Linked DNA regions of Aromatoleum petrolei. The protein of the gene in region 1 interacts with the protein of each later gene in a pairwise test. Links are inferred from orthologs where the notes say so. Each region holds a gene or a part of one and is shown on either strand. Other genes may lie near its edges. The genes, in order: glnK, glnL and ToN1_RS00635.

Region 1 (4,936 bases):
CTTTCCTGGTACTCCTTCTCGACCTGCTGCGTGCGCAGCGCGATCAGCGTGGCGAGGGGCTTCGACACATTGACGATCACGCCCGGCCAGTCGTCCTCGAGGATGGCCGTGAGGAGTTCCTTGTCGTTCGACGCCGAATACGCCTTGTCCAGCCGGTCCAGCAGCGACGGCAGGGCCGCGAGGCCGCGATCGAGCCTGGCGGTGAGTTCGGGCTCTTCCGTGCCCTCGGCAGCGAAGGGCGTGCGGGCGCGGTAGTCTGCCCACAGCCGGGGCAGGGCCTCACGGACTTCGGCCAGATGGCGGCGGGAGCCGGGGGCCGGCATCTGGTCGGTGATCACGCCGGCGATGCGGAAGCGCACCTCGCCGAGCTGGTCGTCGATCGACTGGATGTGCTGCAACGGGATGACGTTTTCCTCATACACGCGCCGCAATGCCTCGGTCGACGCCGCATTGGCGTAAAACAGCATCGCTGCGAGTGCGGCAATCAGGGTGAACGCGAGCAGGGCCAATGCATGGAGCTTGGCCCTCAGGGAAAGTGCGAATCGCATGGGGAACCTCGGACAAAAAAAAGGCTGCGCCATGGCGCAGCCCTGCAGTGGCGTCGCGATTTACTCGACCGGCAGGCCTTTGGCCTTCCAGCCGGGCAGGCCGTCGCGCAGCCAGTACACGTTCTTGTGGCCGGCGCGAATCGCGACCGTGGAGAGCTTGTAGCTCTTCCAGCAGTCGTGGCCATTGCAGTAGGTCACGAAGGCGGAGGCCTTGTCCGCGGGCAGTTTCGTCAGATCGACGCTGTCCTGGGCCGCGTCGAACTCGACCTTCTTCTCGCTTTTTTCCTTGTAGGGGACGTTGATCGCACCCTTGATATGCGATTCGGCATATTCGGCGGCCGAACGCGCGTCTACGACGATGGCCCCCTTGCCCTGCAGTTCGCGTGCCTGCTCGGGCGACACCAGCGTCGCGCCGGCGAGGCTGGCGGGGTTGTCGACTGCCCCTGAGGTGGCGGCTGACAGGGTGAGGAGCACGGCGGCGGCCGTGCGGGAGATGCGGCGGATCATCGGGATAACTCCATCGTCATGAGCTGTGTAAATAACCATTTCGACATAGAGTGTATTTGAGGCCGCGGGCGGGGCTTTGGAACCTTGGTTACAGACAGCACCCCGGATCAATGAGCATGACAACGACAATGGCCGGAATGAGAACGGGCGCCCCCGAAGGGGCGCCCGTCGCAGGACCGGACGCGGGAGCGGTCCGGAGGGCCTCAGTGGTGGTAGGCCGTCTCGCCGTGGGCCGTGATGTCGAGGCCTTCGCGCTCCTCTTCCTCTGGCACGCGCAGGCCGATCAGCACATCGACGATCTTGTAGGCGACCACCGACACGACGCCCGACCACACGATCGCGACCACCACGCCCCAGACCTGGCTGGTGACCTGTGCGGAGGTCGAGAACGGGGCAGCCGCGTTGGCGACGTAGTCATACACGCCGACACCGCCGAGCTCCGGGTTGGCGAACACGCCGGTCAGGATCGCACCGAGGATGCCGCCCACGCCATGCACGCCGAACACGTCGAGCGCGTCGTCGGCGCCGAGCATGCGCTTGAGGCCATTCACGCCCCACAGGCAGATCACGCCGGCGAGGAGCCCGATCACCAGCGCGCCCATCGGGCCGACCCAGCCGCAGGCCGGGGTGATCGCCACGAGGCCCGACACCGCGCCCGAGGCCGCACCCAGCAGTGAGGGCTTGCCCTTCATCAGCCATTCCGCAACCATCCACGACATCGCCGCCATGCCGGTCGCGACCATCGTATTGAGGAAGGCGAGCGCTGCGAGGCCGTTGGCTTCGAGGTTGGAGCCGGCGTTGAAGCCGAACCAGCCGATCCACAGCATCGAGGCACCGACCATGGTCAGCGTCAGCGAGTGCGGGGCCATCGATTCGCGGCCGTAGCCGATGCGCTTGCCGATCATGAAGGCGCCCACGAGGCCCGCGATCGCCGCGTTGATGTGCACCACGGTACCGCCGGCGAAGTCGAGCGCGCCCTTCTGGAACAGGAAGCCTGCGGTCGCGGCGGCCGCGTCACCGGCGGCGGCGTCGGTGTAGGCGTCCGGGCCGGCCCAGTACCACACCATGTGGGCCATCGGCAGGTAGGAGAAGGTGAACCACAGCACCATGAACAGCAGCACCGCGGAGAACTTCATGCGCTCGGCGAAGGCGCCGACGATCAGCGCCGGGGTGATCGCCGCGAAGGTCGCCTGGAAGATGATGTAGGCGAACTCGGGGATCGCGACGCCCTTGCTGAAGGTCGCGGCCATGGAGTCGACCGTCACGCCGCTGAGGAAGGCCTTCGATAGCCCGCCGATGAAGGCGTTGCCCTCGGTGAAGGCGAGGCTGTAGCCGTAGACGAACCACAGCACGATCATCAGCGAGAAGATCACGAAGACCTGCATCAGCACCGACAGCATGTTCTTCGAGCGCACCAGGCCGCCATAGAACAGCGCGAGGCCGGGGATCACCATGAAGGCGACGAGCGCGGTGGAGGTCAGCATCCAGGCGGTGTCGCCCTTGTTGACCGTGGGGGCGGGCGCGGCGGCGGCTTCCGGCGCGGCCGCGTCGGCGATCGCGGTGACGGCCTCGGCCGCGGCCGGGGCATCCTCGGCGCCGGCGAGCCCGGCGAAGCCGAGTGCGCACACCGCAAGCAGGACAGCAAACAGTTTTTTCATGATGTTCTCCCTTACAGCGCGTCGGCGCCCGTTTCGCCGGTGCGGATGCGGATGGCCTGCTCGAGGTCGAAGACGAAGATCTTGCCGTCGCCGATCTTGCCGGTCGCGGCGGACTTCTCGATCGCCTCGATGACCTGTTCGAGCAGTTCCGTGGCGATCGCGGCCTCGATCTTCACCTTGGGCAGGAAGTCGACGACGTACTCGGCGCCGCGGTACAGCTCGGTGTGACCCTTCTGGCGGCCGAAGCCCTTGACCTCGGTGACGGTGATGCCCTGCACGCCGATCGCCGAGAGGGCCTCGCGCACTTCGTCGAGCTTGAAGGGCTTGATGATGGCGGTGACGAATTTCATGATGGTTTCCTTTCAGTCTTGCGGGGCGGCGGCCCCGCGGCGTTGCGGGCTCAGAAGGTCTTGCTCAGGCTCACGACGTAGCGGCCGTCGGCGTCGAAGTCGCGCTTGTCCTTCATGTTGGTATCCACGTAGTGCAGGCCCAGCGTGACGCCCGCGACGGACTGGCTCACGCCGACCTTCCAGTCGGAGTAGGACTCGGCCGGGCCGGCGATCATCTGGTGGCCGACGTGGGCATTGAGCGTCGTGCCGGGGATCACCTCGTAGGCGGCCGTGAGGTCGAAATACTGGCTGCCCTTGGAGTCCGGTGCGCCAAACAGCTTGGTGAAGGAGTTCGAGTACTTGAACGACAGGAACTGCCACGACAGGCCGAGGTAGCCTTCCAGCGTGTTCGGGTTCTTCAGGCCGATCGTGTTGCGCCAGCCCGAGTCGAACTCGCCCGGATAGACGTACTGCAGCAGGCCGACGTCGTAGCCGATGTCGCCGATCGTGCCCTTGTAGCCGCCGTAGACGTCCAGTTCGAGGCTGTTACCCGAGTTCTCGCCGGTACCACGCTCGAGGTCGCTCAGCCAGGACACGTTCGAGCCCCACACGCCGACGTACAGGCCGCTCGAGTGCGCGTAATCGAACCCGCCCTGCAGCGCCGGCTTCTCGTCGGTCTGGCTGATGCCGCGGTAGGCATAGTCGGAGACGAGGGCGACGTTCGCGGCGATCGGGCTGTCGCCGGCGGCGGCCACGGGGGAGATCAGCGGGAGGGCTGCTGCAACGGCCAGGGCGATGATGCGCTTGTGCATGGTGCTGCTCCTTGATGGTTGGCGTTTGATTGCTGGTGAGTCCTCCTTTGCACGCGGCGTGCCAAGTTGCCGAAAAGGCTGCACAAAATATTGTTTATAAAAAGAAATGGCGTTTCGAAGAGGCGCCGGGTGCGGGGTTTTGTGCACTTGCAGCAGAGTGCCTGCGCACGAAATGCACCTCCATGGTGCGTTCTAGTCGATTTCGTGGTGCGTGACGCCCCCGGTGGCCGGGCCGCTCACCGGAATGGGGCGCGGCAGGCGCTCGTCCGTACTCGCATCCGCGCCCGTGCTAGACTTTTGCCCTTCGCTTACGCCCCAGAGGTATCTACATGGCAGGCCCCCGCTTCCTCGACGAGATTGGTGCCAAGTTGTCCGAACTCGCCGCGAGCAATCCCGCCCGCGATTTCGAAAAGAACGCCAAGGCCCTGCTCGGCAGCGCCTTCGGCAAGCTCGATCTGGTCACGCGCGAGGAATTCGACGTGCAGCGCGAAGTGCTCGCGCACGCGCGTCAGAAGCTCGCCGAACTGGAAGATCGCGTCGCCACGCTGGAATCCGAACTGGCGCGCGCCCGCGCCGACCGCGACGACGAGTGAACGGCAGCGCCCGTCCGTGCAGCGGGCGCTTTCGCTGCAATGTCGCGAAGATAATCTTTCGTCATTGTCGGAGCCTCCGGTAGACTGAGCGCAGTCCATTCCGGAGGTACCGATGTCGCTGGCTCTCGTACGCACCAGGGCGCTCGCAGGCATGGGCGCGCCCGAGGTGACGGTGGAAGTCCATCTCGCCAACGGCCTGCCCGCATTCAACCTGGTCGGTCTGCCCGACACCGAAGTCCGCGAGGCGCGCGAACGCGTGCGCGCCGCGATCGCGACTTCGCAATTCGAATTCCCGCAACGCCGCATCACGGTGAATCTTGCCCCTGCCGACCTGCCCAAGGAGGGCGGGCGCTTCGACCTGCCGATCGCGCTGGGCATCCTCGTGGCGTCGGGCCAGGTGAATGCGGCGGGGCTCGCGAAGCATGAATTCGTCGGGGAGCTGTCGCTCGACGGCAGCCTGCGCGCGGTGCGCGGCGGGCTGGCGATGGC
Region 2 (5,119 bases), 880 kb from region 1 along the record:
AGAACCTGTACGACCTGCCGCCGGAAGAGGACGCACTGATCCCGACCGTCTGCACCAGCCTCGAACAGGCGCTCGAGTACCTCGACAAGGATCGCGAGTTCCTGACCCGCGGCGGCGTGTTCTCGAACGACTTCCTTGACGCCTACATCGCACTGAAGATGGAAGAGGTCGACCGCATGCGCATCACCACCCACCCGGTGGAGTTCGACATGTACTACAGCCTGTAATCCCCGGATTACGCTGAATCGAAGAGGGACGGGCATTGCCCGTCCCTTTTTTCTGGGGTCTAATGCCCCACGAATGCATCACGGGAGGCCTCGCCGCCACACCGGATGCATCCCCGATTCACCGACCGACGGACATGCGAACACTTCCGGTACTGCTCCTTCTGCTCGCATCACCCCTGGCCCAGGCTCAGGTCTTCAAGTGCGTCGACGCCAACGGCGCCGTCACCTACACTAACGACCGCAACCAGGGTCGCGGCTGCAAGCAGCTCAGCGACGACCAGGCCGTCTCTTCGGTTCCCGCCCCACCCAAGCGCTCGTCCGCGCAGCCGACGCCGTCGAACTTCCCCCGCGTCGCCCCCGATGCCCAGCGTGCCCGCGACGACACCCGGCGCCAGGTGCTGGAAAAGGAGCTCGCCACCGAGGAAGCCGCCCTTGCCGAAGCCCAAAAAGCCGTCACCGAGCAGGAAGGGCGTTACCAGGGCGCCGAGCGCAGGTTGCCCGTCGTCCAGGCCCGCCTGCAACCGCTGCGCGACACGGTCGAACTGCACCAGCGCAACATCGAGGCGCTCAGGAAGGAACTCGGCAACCTGAAGTAAGGGGCAGCGGCTGCCTGGCGTGTTTTTTGCGAGACCCGAGGGGATTCCGAGAACACATCAATGCCGAACACACCCAAACCCCCTGGTCTCGCAGGCCCCTTCGCCGGACTCGACCTGCTCTCGTCGGCCGTAGTCGTCGTCGACGACCACCTGCTGATCCGCTACCTCAACGCCGGCGCGGAAAACCTCTTCGCCGTCAGCCACCGCCGCCTCATCGGCGCGCCGCTGTCGCAGCTCCTCGGCGAACCCACCGGCCTGGCCGCCGCGCTAGACAACGCGCTGCACAAGAACTGGAGCTATACCGGGCAAGACCTGAAGATCACCCGCCCCGACGCCGAACCGCTGCACGTCGACTGCACAGTGAGCCCGGCCGAGGCGGCCGGCCTGCGCCTGCTCCTGGAGTTCCGCCCCATCGATGCGCAACTGCGCGTCGCGCGCGAGGAACAGCTGCTGCAGCAGCAGCAGGCCAACCGCGAGCTGATCCGCAACCTCGCGCACGAAATCAAGAACCCGCTCGGCGGGATCCGCGGCTCAGCGCAGTTGCTGGAGCGCGAGCTTGCCGACCCGCAGCTGCGCGAATACACCGAGGTCATCATCGCCGAGGCCGACCGCCTGCAGGACCTGATGAGCCGGCTGCTGACCTCGCACTGCATGATGCGGCCCGACCAGCTCAACATCCACGACGTGCTCGAGCGCGTGCGGCGTCTAATCCTCGCCGAATTCCCCGAGATCGCGATCCGCCGCGACTACGACACCAGCCTGCCCGAACTCACCGCGGACCGCGAACAGCTCATCCAGGCCATCCTCAACATCGCCCGCAATGCCGCCCAGGCGATGGAAGGCCGCGGCGAGATCCGCCTGCGCACGCGCGTCGCACGCCAGGTGACCCTCGCGAAGCGCCGCTACAAGCTGGCACTGGAATTGCAAGTGATCGACAACGGCCCCGGCATCCCGGAGGAGATCCGCGACAAGATCTTCTATCCGCTGGTCTCGGGGCGCGAAGGGGGGAGCGGTCTCGGTCTGTCGCTGGCACAGAGCTTCGTCGAGCAACATCAGGGCATGATCGAAGTCGAAAGCCGCAAGGGCCGCACCTGCTTCACCATCCTGTTGCCGATCATCGACCGTGCCTGACGCCCCAGGATGCGGCACGATCGCACAAAAAAGGTGCATTAAATAATGAACACCGTCTGGATCGTTGATGATGACCGCTCCATCCGCTGGGTGCTGGAAAAGGCACTCGGCCGCGAGGACATCCCGCACCGCAGTTTCTCGTCTGCAAACGAGGCGCTGTCCGCGCTGGAAATCGCGCCGGTCCCGCCCAAGGTACTGATTTCGGACATCCGCATGCCGGGCGAGTCCGGCCTCGGCCTGCTCAAGCGCGTGAAGACGCTGCACCCGCAGTTGCCGGTCATCATCATGACCGCATACTCGGACCTGGAGAGTGCCGTGTCGGCCTTCCAGGGGGGCGCCTTCGAATACCTGCCCAAGCCCTTCGACGTCGATCAGGCCGTTGCACTGGTTCAGCGCGCGATCGCGCAAAGTGCGCACCAGAAAGGTGCATCGGAGAGCACTGCGCTCGCCCCCGAGATCCTCGGCCAGGCGCCGGCGATGCAGGAAGTGTTCCGCGCCATCGGTCGCCTCGCCCAATCCCATGCGACCGTGCTGATCAACGGCGAATCGGGCTCCGGCAAGGAACTCGTGGCGCGCGCGCTGCACCGCCACAGCCCGCGCGCGGACGCCCCCTTCATCGCGATCAACACCGCGGCGATTCCGCGCGACCTGCTGGAATCCGAGCTCTTCGGCCACGAGCGCGGCGCCTTCACCGGCGCGGCCGCCCAGCGGCGCGGACGCTTCGAGCAGGCCGACGGCGGCACCCTCTTCCTCGACGAAATCGGCGACATGCCCGCCGAGCTGCAGACGCGCCTGCTGCGCGTGCTCTCCGACAACCACTTCTACCGCGTGGGCGGCCAGCAACCCATCCGCGCCAACGTCCGCGTCATCGCCGCGACCCACCAGAACCTCGAAGACCGCGTCCGGCAGGGGCTGTTCCGCGAAGACCTGTTCCACCGCCTCAACGTCATCCGCCTGCGCCTGCCGCCGATGCGCGAGCGCCGCGAGGACATCCCGCTGCTCGTCCGGCACTTCCTGCAGAAGAGCGCGCAGGATCTCGGCGTCGCGCCCAAGCGCGTGTCCGACGCGGCCATCAAGTACCTGCAGGCCCTGCCCTTCCCCGGCAACGTGAGACAGCTGGAGAACCTGTGCCACTGGCTCACCGTGATGGCGCCCGGCCAGGTCGTCGAGATTGCCGACCTGCCGCCCGACATGAAGGCGCAACCCGACCGCGAGGCGCCGATCAGCTGGGCGGACGGGCTCGCGCTGGAAGCCGACCGCCTGATCGCGACCTCGCCGGGCGAAGTGTTCGACCGCCTCACGCGCGACTTCGAACGCACGCTGATCCGCCGCGCACTCGGTGCCACCGGCGGCCGCCGCATCGAAGCCGCGCAACTCCTCGGCATCGGCCGCAACACCATCACGCGCAAGATCCAGGAACTCGGCATGGACGACGAACGCCCGGCGGCGGCGCCGCCCGCCTAGAGCCACGTGACCGGACGCGCGGCGGGAGCGGCTTCAACCACGAACGGGCACTGATTCGCGGCTGAAGCCGCTCCCGCAGACCATCCGTCCGCCTGCGGCGAACTGCCTCGGGAGTTCGGCCGCGATTGCCACGGAATGCAGCGCACCGCACTCGTGCATGCGCATGCAATGACGGATAATGCAGGTTTTCACGTATTGCACGGGAAGACCCGCTTGAGTGCCTCCGCCTCCGACGCGCGGCTGAACGCCGCAGCCATCCTCCAGCAACTCGGCCCGCTCGCCGGCACCTTCGACATCCAGGTGCTCGACGAGTGCGCCTCGACCAACAGCGTGCTCATGGACGCGACCCCGGCCGACGATGGACGCATCCACGTCGTCGTCGCCGAACGCCAGACCGCAGGCCGCGGCCGGCGCGGGCGCCAATGGCAATCGTGGCCCGGCGGCAGCCTGACCTTCTCGACGCTGTGGCGCTTCGCCCCCGGCGCCCCGGTGCCGGCCGGACTCTCGCTCGTCGCGGGCCTCGCCGTCGTCCGCGCCCTCGAGACGCTCGGCGTGCAGGGCCTGCAACTCAAGTGGCCCAACGACGTGCTCGTGAACGGCCACAAGCTCGCAGGCATCCTCGTCGAACTGCTGCCCGGCCGCGGACGCACCCCGGCGGCGGTCGTCGGCATCGGCATCAACCTCCACCTGCCGGCCGGAGCGCAGATCCCCGACCAGCCCGCCGTCACTGACCTGGGCGAACACCTCGCGACGCTGCCGGAGCGCAACCGGCTGCTCGCGGCCATCCTCGCCGAACTGTACGCACTCTTCGACACCTACGGCGCCGCCGGCTTCCCCGCGCTACGCGGCGCATGGCAGCAGCGCAACGCCTTCGCCGACCTGCCCGTGCGCGTCACCGGCGACGGCAAGGAGATCACCGGCATCTGCGTTGGCGTCGACGACGACGGCGCGCTGCTGCTGCGCACCGCCGAGGGCCAGGTCCGCATCCTCACCGGCGAAGTCTCGCTGAGGGCCGCGCAGTGATCCTGCTCATCGACGCGGGCAACACCCGCGTCAAATGGGGTCTGTTCGGTGACGGGGCATGGCACGACGAGGGCGCGCTCGAACACGCGCATGTCGGCGATCTCGCCTCCGTCGCGGCGGCCCGGCCGGACATTGCGCGCGTCTTCGGCTCCAACGTCGCCGGCGGCGGCGTCGCCGATGCCATCGCGCGGGCGCTGCACGGCCGCGCGCCGGCGCCCGAATGGCTGCGCTCGTCCGCCGCTTGCTGCGGCGTGCGCAACGCCTACGACAATCCCGCCCAACTCGGCACCGACCGCTGGGCCGCGCTGATCGGCGCGCGTGCGCTGCATCCCGGCGCCTGCCTGGTCATCAACGCCGGCACCGCGACGACGGTCGATCTGCTCGATGCCGACGGCCTGTTCCGCGGCGGATTGATCCTGCCCGGCGAACACCTGATGCGCCGCTCGCTCGCCCGCGACACCGCCCAGCTCCCCTTCGCCGAAGGACGCTTCGCCGCCGCACCGCGCAACACCGCCGATGCCATCGTCTCCGGCTGCCTGAATGCGCAGGCGGGCGCCATCGAACGCATGTTCCGCCACATCGCCGGGGAGCCGCAGGCCCTGTGCCTGCTGAGCGGCGGGGGCGCCGACGCGCTTGCCGAACTGCTCGACATACCCTGCCGCCGCGTCGACAACCTGG
Region 3 (5,301 bases), 2.3 Mb from region 1 along the record:
CCATCGCTTCCATTTCCTTGAGGCGCTTGATCGACTGCTTGACCGTCTTGAAGTTGGTCAGCATGCCGCCGAGCCAGCGCTCGTCAACGAAGGGCATGCCCGCGCGACGGGCTTCTTCGGCAATGATTTCGCGCGCCTGGCGCTTGGTGCCGACCAGCATGATGGTGCCGCGATTGGCGGCAAGCTTGCGCACGAAGTCCATCGCTTCGTTGTACTTGACCATCGTCTTCTCGAGGTTGACGATGTGGATCTTGTTGCGCTGGCCGAAGATGTACGGGGCCATGCGCGGATTCCAGAAGCGGGTCTGGTGACCAAAGTGGATGCCGGCTTCCAGCATCTGACGCATCGTGACAGACATTTGCTACTCCGAACTTTAAGGGTTGAGCCTCCGCCCGGCATGGTCATTCCAGGATGACCCGAACCGTCCCAAGCGCATCGCTTTTCGACGGACCCCTACGGCATTCTGCCGGGCGTGTGGATTTTGCCTGCCACCACTGGCAGACAAGCCGGTAATGATAGCAGGTTCGCACTACCCCGCTCAAGATCGAGATGCTGCTCACAAGCAGGCGGCGTGCTGAGAGAGCGGCGTGCATTTGCCGCAACTCCCACCATGCGCTAGCCTTTCTCATTTGCGCGCCAACCCCTGAAAATGAGCATCGCCATAAAAACGCCTGACGAAATCGAGAAAATGCGCGTTGCCGGCCGCCTTGCGGCTGACGTGCTCGACTACATCGAACCCTTCGTCAAGCCCGGCATCACCACGGGCGAACTCGACCGGCTCTGCCACGACTACATGGTCAACGTGCAGCAGACCATTCCAGCGCCCTTGCACTACGCTCCCCCTGGATACACGCCCTACCCCAAGTCCATCTGCACCTCGATCAACCACCAGGTGTGTCACGGGGTTCCCGGCGACAAGGCGCTGAAGAAGGGCGACATCGTCAATCTCGACATCACCGTGATCAAGGACGGCTACCACGGCGACACGAGCAGGATGTTCATCGTCGGCGGTGACGCATCCATCCTCGCGAAGCGCCTGTGCCAGGTGACGCTTGAGTGCCTGTGGCTGGGCATCTCGGTCGTGAAGCCCGGAGCGAGGCTCGGCGACATCGGCCAGATCATCCAGAAGCACGCGGAAGGCAGCGGCTTCTCCGTCGTGCGCGAGTTCTGCGGTCACGGCATCGGAGCCAAGTTCCACGAGGAGCCGCAGGTGCTGCATTACGGCAAGGCCGGCACCGGGCCCGAATTGCAGGCCGGCATGACCTTCACCATCGAGCCCATGATCAACGCCGGCAAGGCGGCGATCTCGGAGCTTCCCGACGGCTGGACCATCGTCACGAAGGACCGGAGCCTGTCCGCGCAGTGGGAGCACACCATACTCGTGACCGACACCGGCTTCGAAGTCCTGACCTTGTCGCCCGGCTGCCCGCCCGCCCCTGCGATCACGGCACCATCTCTCCGGTAACGACCGCCAGCCCGAGGAAGCCATGAGCGCCATGTCGATCGATGACTTCCAGGCGGCGCTGGCGCATGCACGCGAGCACCTCGCGACCGGGAATGCCCGCATCCGCGCCGCCTACGAGGCACACCCGGCGACATCGACCGTCCTCAAGGGGCGGGCCCATCTGGTCGACGAGGCGATCGTGCACTTGTGGCGTGCATGCTCCATGCCGCGTGAGGTGGCACTGCTCGGCGTGGGCGGTTATGGACGCGGAGAACTCTTCCCGCACTCGGATGTGGACCTTCTGGTACTCCTGCCGACCCCAGCCGACAGCCCCTTGCAGGCCCGCATCAGCACCCTGATCGGCGCCCTGTGGGACGTCGGCCTCGAGATCGGCCAAAGCGTCCGCACACTCGACGAGTGCCTCGAAGCCGCCGAAGAGGACATCACCATCCAGACCAACCTGCTGGAGGCGAGGCTGCTCGACGGCAACGCACACCTATTCGAGGAGTTTTCCCGACGCTACCGGGAACAGCTCGACGTGCGCATTTTCTACAAGGCGAAGCAGCTCGAACAGGATAACCGCTACGCGCGCTTCAACGACACGCCCTACTCGCTCGAACCGAACTGCAAGGAAAGCCCGGGCGGCCTTCGTGATCTGCAGATGCTGGGTTGGATCGCCCGCGCTGCGGGACTCGGCCGAAACTGGCGTGATCTGGCGCGGCGGCGCCTCATAACCGGCGCCGAGGCGAGCGAACTGCGCAGCATCGAGCGCTTCCTGCAGCACGTGCGCATCCGTCTGCATTACCTGACCGGACGAGCCGAAGATCGCGTGCTGTTCGATCATCAGGAGAAGCTGGCGCGCGCCTTCGGCATCGAGGCGACGGCAGCCAAGCGGGCCTCCGAAGTGTTCATGCAGCGCTACTACGTGAACGCCAAGAAGGTCACGCAGACCAACACCATCCTGCTACAGAACTACGGTGCCGAGATCTTCCCCAATCGGGGCGGCGCCGCTTTCGTGATCAATGAACGCTTCCAGGCAGTGCGCGAACTGCTCGACATCCGCAGCGAAGACACCTTCGAGCGACATCCGCGGGCACTCCTCGAGTGTTTCCTGCTACTGCAGCAGCGGTCGGAACTCAAGGGGATGACGGCGCGGACGCTACGCGCGCTGTGGCTGAACCGTACCCGAATCAATGCGGCCTTCCGCGCCGATCCTGCCAACCGCGCACTATTCCTCGAGCTGCTGAAGCAGAAACGAGGCATCGTGCATGAGTTCCGACGGATGAACCAATACGGCATCCTGAGCCACTACATGCCCGCGTGGCGGCGCATCGTGGGCCAGATGCAACACGACCTGTTCCACGTCTACACGGTCGATCAGCACATCCTCATGGTCTTGCGCAACATGCGGCGGTTCACGATGGGGGAGCATGCCCACGAGTACCCGCTGATGACGCGCCTGATCCTGGGGTTCGAGCGTCACTGGTTACTGTACATCGCCGCCCTCTTCCACGACATCGCCAAGGGACGCGGGGGCGACCACTCCCAGCTGGGAATGGCCGACGCACGCGAATTTTGCGAGCATCATGGCCTGTCGCCGGAGGACGCCGACCTTGTCATATGGCTGGTGGCGTATCACCTCACCATGTCGCAGGTCGCCCAGAAGGAGGACACGTCCGATCCCGACGTCATCCGCCGCTTCGCGGACACGGTGCAGACCGAGCGGCGCCTCACGGCCCTCTACCTCCTGACCCATGCGGATATCCGCGGCACGAGCCCCAAGGTCTGGAACGGATGGAAAGGCAAGCTGCTCGAAGACCTGTTCTTCGCCACGCAACGTCTGCTGCGCGGCGCCACGCCGCAGCAGGCGCTGGGCCTCGACGACCGCCAGGAGGACGCGCGCGGGCTGCTCCGTTATCACGGCCTGCGCCCGGGCGTCGAGGACGCCCTATGGATGCAGCTCGACGCGGTGTACTTCATGCGCCATTCGGCGGAAGAGATCGCGTGGCACACCCGCATCCTGTATTTCCGCCCGGAAAGCGAAGAGCCGGTGGTCAAGGCACGGGTCCTGGACGACGAGGAAGGCGTGCAGGTAATGGTGTTTACCTCGGACCAGAAAGACTTGTTCGTGCGCATGACCGGTTTCTTCGGTCGGCTCGGGTTCTCGATCCTGGACGCCAAGGTGCACACGACGCGTCATGGCTACGCGCTAGACAGCTTCATCCTGCAGGACCCGGGCAATGCCGCACACTATCGCGACGTCATCCAGCTGCTTGAGCATGAACTGACGGAACGACTCAAACACCCCGGACCACCGGACCGTCCGACACAAGGCCGCCTCTCCCGCCAGATGAAGCATTTCCCGATCACCCCGCAGATCAGCATTCACCCGGACGAACCGGGAAAACACTTCATCCTCTCCCTCGTCGCAGCGGATCGCCCCGGCCTCCTGTTCGCCGTCGCTGAGGTGCTTGCACGTCACGAAATCCGTTTGCACACGGCAAAGATCGCAACACTGGGCGAGCGGGCCGAAGACACTTTCCTGATCAGTGGGCAGCGCCTCACTCTCGACGGTCAGATCCTGCAGGTTGAACGCGAGCTGCTTGAACGCCTGCAGGTCTAGGCTCCCTGCAGGCGAACACGTCGCGTCAGTGCCCCTTGCCCTGCAGGCGATCCATCACGGCGTAGAGCACGCCCGATACCAGGAAAGTGACGTGAATCCCGACCATCCACGCGAGATGGCGGTCGCTCACGTTATCAACATTCAGGAAGGCCTTCAGCAACTCGATACCCGAAATTGCCACGATCGAACCGATCAGTTTGATCTTCTGGTCGGAGAAACCGATATGCCCCATCCACTCGGGACGGTCGGTATGGGAGTGCAGGTCCTCCATCTTCGACACGAAGTTCTCGTAGCCGCTGAACATGATGATGATCAACAGGCTCATGATCAGCGCGATATCGACCAGCGACAGCACCCCGATGATCATCTCGGCGCCGCTCGCACTCATGATGTGGCTGAAGAGGAACCAGACCTCCTTTCCAAACTTCACGAGCAGCACCAGCAAGGCCAGAATCAGCCCAAAGAAGACGGGCGCCATCAGCCAACGGCTGGCGAAGAGCATGTGTTCGAAGGCCGACTCGAGTCTTTTCATTTCTCAGGCAAGATCGATGCAGTGAATCAGGAAGGGCGCAATTCTAGCAGCTATCGCATTCGCCCCCGGCCCGCGCCCTCCGCTTCCGATACATTCTGCAACGCACGCTCCATGCGAACGGACGCGACGATCACATCACATTCGCATGTACCAACATGCGGTGTATTGCGACCGAGATCACTACGCACTATCCCCGGCCAGCACCCCTGCCGCGCAGCACGCTACCCACCATTGTCATCACGAAGACGAGGAGCGCGAACGCATTGGCGAGCCCCCCGAGCCGCAGCAAAGGCAATGCATCGCCGCCACCGATGCCCCCTAAAACGCGAATCACGAGCGAGACATGAAGCAGTGCGAGCGGCAGATAGAAGACCGGATGATAAGGAATCTTGACCCGCGCGATAGCTGGAAAGATGATCGGCGCATGCCCGAACACCATTGCGAACACGAAACCGAGCGCGATCGCATGCAGGGCCGCATCGCGTAGCGGATGGCCGGGAGCGAAGCCGCCCACGAGCCCGATCAGCGCCCCTGCGGCCAGCCACACATAGCCGGAGAGGAGGCAGAGCGCGATGTAACGGACGAGCCCGCGCTGTCGTGCGTTATGCCGCGCGATGTCGTAACGCAGCAACCACAGCGATAGCCCAAATAGTCCAGCCGCGAACAACATCAAACCGTACGAGGAAAACCATGCCGCGACGG

What was found.
Region 2: the proteins of glnK (region 1) and glnL interact in binary tests that used the Escherichia coli proteins (3 or more experiments, as listed by UniProt). The link is inferred for Aromatoleum petrolei from one-to-one orthologs.
Region 3: the proteins of glnK (region 1) and ToN1_RS00635 interact in binary tests that used the Escherichia coli proteins (3 or more experiments, as listed by UniProt). The link is inferred for Aromatoleum petrolei from one-to-one orthologs.

Annotation. Positions count from the first base shown.
Region 1 is NZ_CP059560.1:2,487,403-2,492,338, reverse strand. The notes cover bases 1,395-4,129. They hold glnK (P-II family nitrogen regulator), read right to left. Parts: upstream 3,064-4,129; coding sequence 2,725-3,063; downstream 1,395-2,724. Other genes in these bases: ToN1_RS11375 (TorF family putative porin), read right to left, coding at 3,114-3,854; ToN1_RS11385 (ammonium transporter), read right to left, coding at 1,395-2,713. Also shown: ToN1_RS11395 (methyl-accepting chemotaxis protein), read right to left, coding at 1-548; ToN1_RS11390 (rhodanese-like domain-containing protein), read right to left, coding at 609-1,055; more of ToN1_RS11385, read right to left, coding at 1,259-1,394; ToN1_RS11370 (accessory factor UbiK family protein), read left to right, coding at 4,184-4,447; ToN1_RS11365 (YifB family Mg chelatase-like AAA ATPase), read left to right, coding at 4,560-4,936. UniProt on the Escherichia coli protein: Involved in the regulation of nitrogen metabolism. Regulates the activity of its targets by protein-protein interaction in response to the nitrogen status of the cell.
Region 2 is NZ_CP059560.1:3,369,856-3,374,974, reverse strand. The notes cover bases 1-2,918. They hold glnL (nitrogen regulation protein NR(II)), read left to right. Parts: upstream 1-883; coding sequence 884-1,954; downstream 1,955-2,918. Other genes in these bases: ntrC (nitrogen regulation protein NR(I)), read left to right, coding at 2,000-2,918; ToN1_RS15395 (DUF4124 domain-containing protein), read left to right, coding at 362-823; glnA (type I glutamate--ammonia ligase), read left to right, coding at 1-227. Also shown: more of ntrC, read left to right, coding at 2,919-3,418; ToN1_RS15380 (biotin--[acetyl-CoA-carboxylase] ligase), read left to right, coding at 3,632-4,441; ToN1_RS15375 (type III pantothenate kinase), read left to right, coding at 4,438-5,119.
Region 3 is NZ_CP059560.1:143,528-148,828, forward strand. The notes cover bases 1,178-4,277. They hold ToN1_RS00635 ([protein-PII] uridylyltransferase), read left to right. Parts: upstream 1,178-1,487; coding sequence 1,488-4,067; downstream 4,068-4,277. Other genes in these bases: map (type I methionyl aminopeptidase), read left to right, coding at 1,178-1,465; ToN1_RS00640 (TIGR00645 family protein), read right to left, coding at 4,093-4,277. Also shown: rpsB (30S ribosomal protein S2), read right to left, coding at 1-358; more of map, read left to right, coding at 650-1,177; more of ToN1_RS00640, read right to left, coding at 4,278-4,599; ToN1_RS00645 (hypothetical protein), read right to left, coding at 4,787-5,301.